2 linked regions of the Arthrobacter globiformis genome follow. The protein of the gene in region 1 interacts with the protein of each later gene in a pairwise test. Links are inferred from orthologs where the notes say so. Each region holds a gene or a part of one and is shown in the gene's direction. Other genes may lie near its edges.

What was found.
Region 2: the proteins of QFZ23_RS22750 (region 1) and QFZ23_RS13260 interact in binary tests that used the Escherichia coli proteins (3 or more experiments, as listed by UniProt). The link is inferred for Arthrobacter globiformis from one-to-one orthologs.

What each region holds. Positions count from the first base shown.
Region 1 is NZ_JAUSZX010000001.1:4,872,375-4,875,650, reverse strand. What follows is about bases 1-2,961. They hold QFZ23_RS22750 (nucleotide exchange factor GrpE), read left to right. Parts: upstream 1-1,131; coding sequence 1,132-1,791; downstream 1,792-2,961. Other genes in these bases: QFZ23_RS22745 (DnaJ C-terminal domain-containing protein), read left to right, coding at 2,064-2,961; dnaK (molecular chaperone DnaK), read left to right, coding at 1-1,129. Outside these bases: more of QFZ23_RS22745, read left to right, coding at 2,962-3,041; QFZ23_RS22740 (heat shock protein transcriptional repressor HspR), read left to right, coding at 3,057-3,276. UniProt on the Escherichia coli protein: Participates actively in the response to hyperosmotic and heat shock by preventing the aggregation of stress-denatured proteins, in association with DnaK and GrpE. It is the nucleotide exchange factor for DnaK and may function as a thermosensor.
Region 2 is NZ_JAUSZX010000001.1:2,840,195-2,843,457, reverse strand. Bases 205-3,152 are described here. They hold QFZ23_RS13260 (Nramp family divalent metal transporter), read left to right. Parts: upstream 205-1,027; coding sequence 1,028-2,278; downstream 2,279-3,152. Other genes in these bases: QFZ23_RS13255 (oxidoreductase), read left to right, coding at 2,527-3,152; QFZ23_RS13265 (peroxidase family protein), read right to left, coding at 205-427. Outside these bases: more of QFZ23_RS13265, read right to left, coding at 1-204; more of QFZ23_RS13255, read left to right, coding at 3,153-3,263. UniProt on the Escherichia coli protein: H(+)-stimulated, divalent metal cation uptake system. Involved in manganese and iron uptake. Can also transport cadmium, cobalt, zinc and to a lesser extent nickel and copper. Involved in response to reactive oxygen.

The sequences.
Region 1 (3,276 bases):
GAAGGAACTCTCCTCCTCCACCAGCACCAACGTCTCGCTCCAGTACCTCTCCGTCACCCCGGACGGCCCGGTCCACCTGGACGAGCAGCTGACCCGTGCCAAGTTCCAGGACCTGACCAAGGACCTGCTCGAGCGCACCAAGAAGCCGTTCCACGACGTCATCAAGGAAGCCGGCATCAAGCTTTCCGACATCGACCACATCGTGCTCGTCGGCGGCTCCACCCGTATGCCCGCCGTCTCCGACCTCGTGAAGGAACTGGCCGGCGGCAAGGAGCCCAACAAGGGCGTCAACCCTGACGAGGTTGTGGCCGTTGGCGCAGCCCTGCAGGCCGGCGTGCTGAAGGGTGAGCGCAAGGACGTTCTCCTGATCGACGTCACGCCGCTGTCCCTGGGCATCGAAACCAAGGGCGGTGTCATGACGCACCTGATCGAGCGCAACACGGCCATCCCCACCAAGCGGTCCGAAACCTTCACCACAGCTGACGACAACCAGCCGTCCGTGGCCATCCAGGTCTTCCAGGGCGAGCGTGAATTCACCCGCGACAACAAGCCGCTGGGCACGTTTGAGCTGACCGGCATCGCGCCGGCCCCGCGCGGCGTCCCGCAGGTCGAGGTCACCTTCGACATCGACGCCAACGGCATCGTGCACGTTTCGGCGAAGGACAAGGGCACCGGCAAGGAACAGTCCATGACCATCACCGGCGGCACCGCGCTCTCCAAGGAAGACATCGACCGCATGGTCAAGGACGCCGAGGAGCACGCAGCCGAGGACAAGGCACGCCGCGAGGCCACCGACACCCGCAACACCGCCGAGCAGCTCGCCTACTCCGTGGACAAGCTGATCGCCGACAACAGCGACAAGCTGCCTGAAGAGGTCAAGACCGAGGTCCAGGCCGACGTCGACGCCCTCAAGAAGGCCCTCGAAGGCACCGACGACGCCGCCGTCAAGACCGCGTTTGAGAAGCTGCAGGCTTCCCAGACCAAGCTCGGCGAGGCCATCTACGCCCAGGCCGGTTCTCCGGACGGCGCCACCGGCGCTGCGGGTGCTGAAGGTGCCCCCGCCGGCGGAAGCAAGTCTGACGAGGACATCGTCGACGCCGAGATCGTCGACGAAGAAGAGAAGAAGTAACCATGCCGCATCACGGTAACGAAGAAGAGCACAACTCTTCCCGAGACCAGAGCAGCAAGCGCGACGAGCCGGTCATCCGGGACCACCGCAAGGTGGACCCGCTGACCGGGGAGGCCCGGCATCCGGAGGGCGAACAGTCCTCTGCGCCGGAAGCGGATTCCGACGGCGACGCCCTCGCCCAGGCTGAGGAAATCCTCAACCAGGTTGAGGTGCCCGCCGAGGAGTCCGTGGCGCAGGGTACCGAGGCTGCCGCGGCGGCGGAGCTGAAGAACGACCTGCTCCGCCTGCAGGCCGAGTACGTCAACTACCGCAAGCGCGTTGAACGTGACCGCGCCGTGGCAGGGGAGATGGCCGTCATCGGCGTCCTGAACTCCCTGCTCCCGGTGCTGGATGACGTCGACGCCGCCCGCCAGCACGGTGACCTCGCGGACGGCCCGTTCGCCGCGATCGCCACCAAGCTGGAGAATGCGCTGAAGACGTACGGCCTGACCCGCATCGATGAGACCGGCGTCGAGTTCGACCCGACCATCCACGAGGCCCTCATCCAGCAGCCCGGCGACGACATCGAAGTTGACACCGTCAGCCAGGTGCTCCGCTCCGGCTACAAGTCAGGCGAGCGAGTCCTCCGGGCGGCCCAGGTCATCGTCGCTGTACCTGCGTAGGTTGCTCTCGTGACCGCGCCGAACGGATAAGGGGGCCCCGCCCCTACGCTGGGTGGCCAGGATCTGCGATCCTTGGCCACCCAGCTCCGGCAGGCCCGATGCCACTCCCGGGCCCCCTTATCCGTCCGTCGCTCGGCGGTTGTCTCGCCTAAGGTGAGATGAGCGCAGCGCAGCTGGAAAGGGGGCCGCGGCGTGGCGGGCACCGCGAAGCGGGCACGGCCCCCTATCCAGCGGAGCTCCAACGCAACACTGAAAGTAGAGAGGAAACGCCATTGGCTAGCCAGGACTGGGTGGACAAGGACTTTTATAAGATCCTTGGTGTTGCCAAGGACGCTTCCGACGCTGACATTAAGAAGGCTTACCGGAAGCTCGCCCGGCAGTACCACCCTGATACGAACTCCGGGGACAATGCTGCGGAGAAGAAGTTCAAGGACATTTCCGAGGCCTACTCCGTGCTGTCCGATCCCGATGAACGCCAGCAGTATGACGCCATCCGGGCCATGGGCGGCGGCGCCCGTTTTGCACCGCACGGCGCGGGAAGCACCGCGAACGGCGGCTTCGAGGACCTCTTCGGCGGCCTGTTCACCGGCGGCAGTGGCCGGCACTCCGGCGGGTTCAGCACCGCCGGCGGCGTTCCGCCCGAGTTTGCCGACCTGTTCGGTGGCGGCTTCGGCGGCGGCCCTGCCGGTTACCAGCGCGCACAGCAGAAGGGCGCCGACCGGACCGCGAGCACCAGCATCTCCTTCGCCGGATCCATCCGAGGCACCACCATTGGGCTGCGTGAACCGGACGGTGAGGTCATTGACGTCCGGGTTCCCGCGGGCATCAAGGATGGCCAGAAGGTGCGAGTCCGCGGCAAGGGCCAGTATGGCCCGGCAGGTAACGGCGACTTGCTGGTCACCGTCAACGTCAAGCCCCATGACTTTTACACGCGCGACGGCGACAACCTCCGGATCCACGTGCCCGTCAGCTTCCCGGAGGCCGCCTTGGGCGCGGACATCGAGGTGCCCACGATCGACGGCGAACACGTCCGGGTCCGCGTTCCTGCCGGCACCCCGTCGGGGCGCACTCTCCGCGTGAAGGGCCGTGGCGTGAAGACGTCGAAGGCCACCGGGGACCTGCTTGTGACCATCGACGTAGCCGTACCGCAGAACCTGAGCAAGGAAGCTGAGGAGGCCGTGAAAGCATTTGCAGCCGCCACCACCGGCGCGGACGTCCGCCAGGGCCTGGCAGCCAAGGCCCGGCTTTAGGGACCGGTGCCGGCCGTGGACATCAATTTCGATCAGCCGATCTTCGTCATCTCGGTGGCCGCCGAGCTCGCCGACATGCACCCGCAGACACTCCGCCAGTACGACCGGCTAGGCATCGTCTCGCCCAGCCGGGCGCCGGGCAAGTCCCGCCGCTACTCCCAGCGGGACGTGAACCGGCTCCGTGAGGTGCAGCGACTGTCCCATGAGGGCGTCTCGCTCGAGGGCATCAAGCGCA
Region 2 (3,263 bases), 2.0 Mb from region 1 along the record:
CGCCGTAGGTTTCGCGCCCGGCCAGGAGGTTGTTGCAGGATCCGTCGACCGTACGGAGACCGTACGAGGTCAGCGCGTCGGGGATCTGGTTGGGGCCCGTACCGATCAGGGCGCCACAGGGGCCGGTGGCCGACGTCGTGTTGGCCACATGGGCTTCAGCGATCTTGATCTGTTTGAGGATGAAGGCAAGGTCTGATGCCGTGACGGTGAAGCCCTCGCCCACCGGCGCGGTCACGGCCTGGGCCGCGATGCTTGCTGACTGGCCGATGGCCGCCACCAGGGACATGGCCACGCCGGCCGCGACGACGCGGTTAGGGACGCCGAACAGGCGCCGCCAGCTCCCTTTCGGGTGCTTCGGGCGCCGTGGCGCTCCACGGGACGCCGTCCGATCACCTCCAACGGTTCTGATTGGGTGGAACGCTTTCATGACGCACCTGCCTGTTTTGTTGGTTGAACGCTCTGATTGAACGTTGCATCGGACGGTGCAAGATTGCGGACGGTGCCTTGCGGAAACCTTGGGCCGTTTTTGCCGGTGATGACGCCGGTTGCACCGGCGGCAAGGACTGCGCCCGGCGCTTACTAGGGCGTTTCAACCGCGAGGCGGCAACGTCCTCCCCCAGATCAGGGGGTGCACCCACGTCAGACGGCCCGCCTGGTCGGAGGATTCCTCAGGACGCGCTTACTAGGCTCGCCCGTCCTACGGAGCTCGCCCGCCCGGCGGTGGGCCTGACCTGATGCGAAATCGTCCGTGATTCTCAGGGAACTCCCAGTTGTTGACAAGCCTGTCCGAAGGATTGCTCCAGTACCTTGTCCCCAGTTGCCACACAGATTTGTGGGACTGCCGCTAGGAAGGCCCCGCACACCACCTCTAACTGAGGCGTGCGGGGCACTCTCCTCTTGAGGGCAAAGGAAGTGATGCCTACTGATTAAAGCCAGCATCCGGCTGTGCCCCTAATCCCTACTTTTCGGTATACCTAAATTTCGGTTATCCTCGTCTTATCAGTACCCCCAAAGACGAGGATGAATGATGGCTGTTTCGACCCTTACAGAACGCACCGCGCCGGCACGGGTCTGGTCGCGCCTGCTGTTGCTGGGTCCAGCGTTCGTGGCGGCCATCGCCTACGTCGACCCGGGCAACGTTGCGGCAAACCTGACGGCCGGGGCAAGCTACGGCTATCTGCTGGTCTGGGTGCTCGTGGCAGCCAATGCCATGGCCGTGCTGGTGCAGTACCAGTCCGCCAAGCTCGGCCTGGCCACCGGCATGAGCCTTCCCGAGATTCTGGGCAAGCGCCTGGGAACCCGCCGCCGGCGGGCGTACTGGGCGCAGGCGGAGATCGTGGCTGGAGCCACCGACATGGCCGAAGTGATCGGCGGTGCCGTCGCGCTGAACCTTCTGTTCGGACTTCCGCTGCTTGCCGGCGGGATCATCATCGGCCTCGCGTCGATGGCGCTGCTCTCGCTGCAGTCGAACCGGAGCCAGAAGTCGTTTGAAGTGGCCATTCTGACGCTGCTAGGCGTGATTGCTGTCGGGTTTGTGTCCGGCCTGTTTGTCAATCCGCCGGACGCCGGGAACGCCCTGACGGGTCTGGTGCCGCGCTTCGAGGGAACCGACACCATCCTGCTCGCCGCGAGCATGCTCGGCGCCACGGTGATGCCGCACGCCATCTACCTGCATTCCGCCCTCGCCCGGGACCGGCACGGCTTCTCCGAGAACCCTGCCGTGAGGACCCGCCTGATCCGGGCCACCCGGTTTGACGTGGCCGGAGCCCTGTTGCTGGCCGGCGTCGTCAACATCGCCATGCTGCTGCTGGCAGCGTCCAGCCTGCGCGGCGTGGAAGGCACCGACACCATCGCCGGCGCGCACGCGGCCGTGACGTCGGCACTGGGGCCGGTGATCGGCGTCGTGTTCGCCATCGGGCTGCTTGCCTCGGGCCTGGCCTCCACCTCCGTCGGTTGCTACGCCGGCGCCACCATCATGGGCGGTCTGCTGAAGGTGCGAGTGCCGCTGCTTACCCGGAGGGTGATCACGCTGATTCCGGCGCTGGTGATCCTCGGTGCGGGCATCGAGCCGACGCTGGCGCTGGTCCTGAGCCAGGTGCTCCTCAGCTTCGGCATCCCGTTCGCGCTGATTCCGCTGATCCGGCTCACCGGGAAGCGCGAGGTCATGGGCATCCACACTGATTCGACCCCATTGAAGATCGCGGGCTGGACCAGCGCCACGCTCATCGTCGGCCTGAACTGCGTGCTGATCGTCCTGACCGCACTCGGAGTGTCCTGACGGGCCTGCCCAGACCGATCAGTCCTCCCGAGGTGGAATAGCCAGACGCCGGTGAGGCGGGCGCTTCCTGCGGAGCCTGGTTCGGCGCTCCAGCACTTTTAGCACCGCCCGGCCATGGGAGGCACTGCCGTTACCTGTATTAGCAGCAACTCCCACGCCCGCCGGGAGTGCGGTTTTCTGGATTCGTGGCAACGCTCATCGGTGCCCGCTTCGTGCAGTGCAGCGCTTAACCAACAGAAGGAAATCCAATGACCACCTGGCTCATCACAGGCTGCTCCACCGGACTCGGCCGGGCCCTCGCCCAGACGGTGCTCGCGCACGGCCACAACGCCGTCGTCACCGCACGGAACGTCAACGCGGTGAAGGACATCGCGGCTGATTTCCCCGACACCGCGCTGCCCCTCCCCCTCGATGTCACTGACAAGGAGCAGATCAGCTCTGCGGTGCAGCAGGCGCAGGCCCGGTTCGGCGGCATTGACGTCCTCGTCAACAATGCCGGTTACGGCTACCGTGCCGCCGTGGAAGAAGCGGACGACGCCGACATCCGCCAGCTGTTCGACACGAACCTTTTCGGCGCCGTCGACATGATCAAAGCAGTCCTGCCGGACATGCGCGCGAAGCGGTCGGGTGCGATCCTGAACATCTCCTCCATCGGCGCGCGCATCTCGCCGGCCGGGTCCGGCTACTACTCCGCCACCAAGGCGGCCCTGGAGGGCCTGTCGGGTTCGCTGCACAAGGAACTCCAACCGCTCGGCATCAGTGTCACAGCCATCGAACCCGGCGCGTTCCGCACTGACTTCGCCGGCCGCTCGCTAACGCAGTCGGCGACGGCGATTCCGGACTACGCGGAGACGGCCGGCAAGCGCCGCAAGGAGAATGACACCGTCCACGGCACGCAGCCCGGGGACCCCGGCAAGGCCGCGGAGGCGATCATCGCCGTCGTCGAAAGCGCCAACCCGCCGTCGCTGCTGGTGCTCGGCCAGGA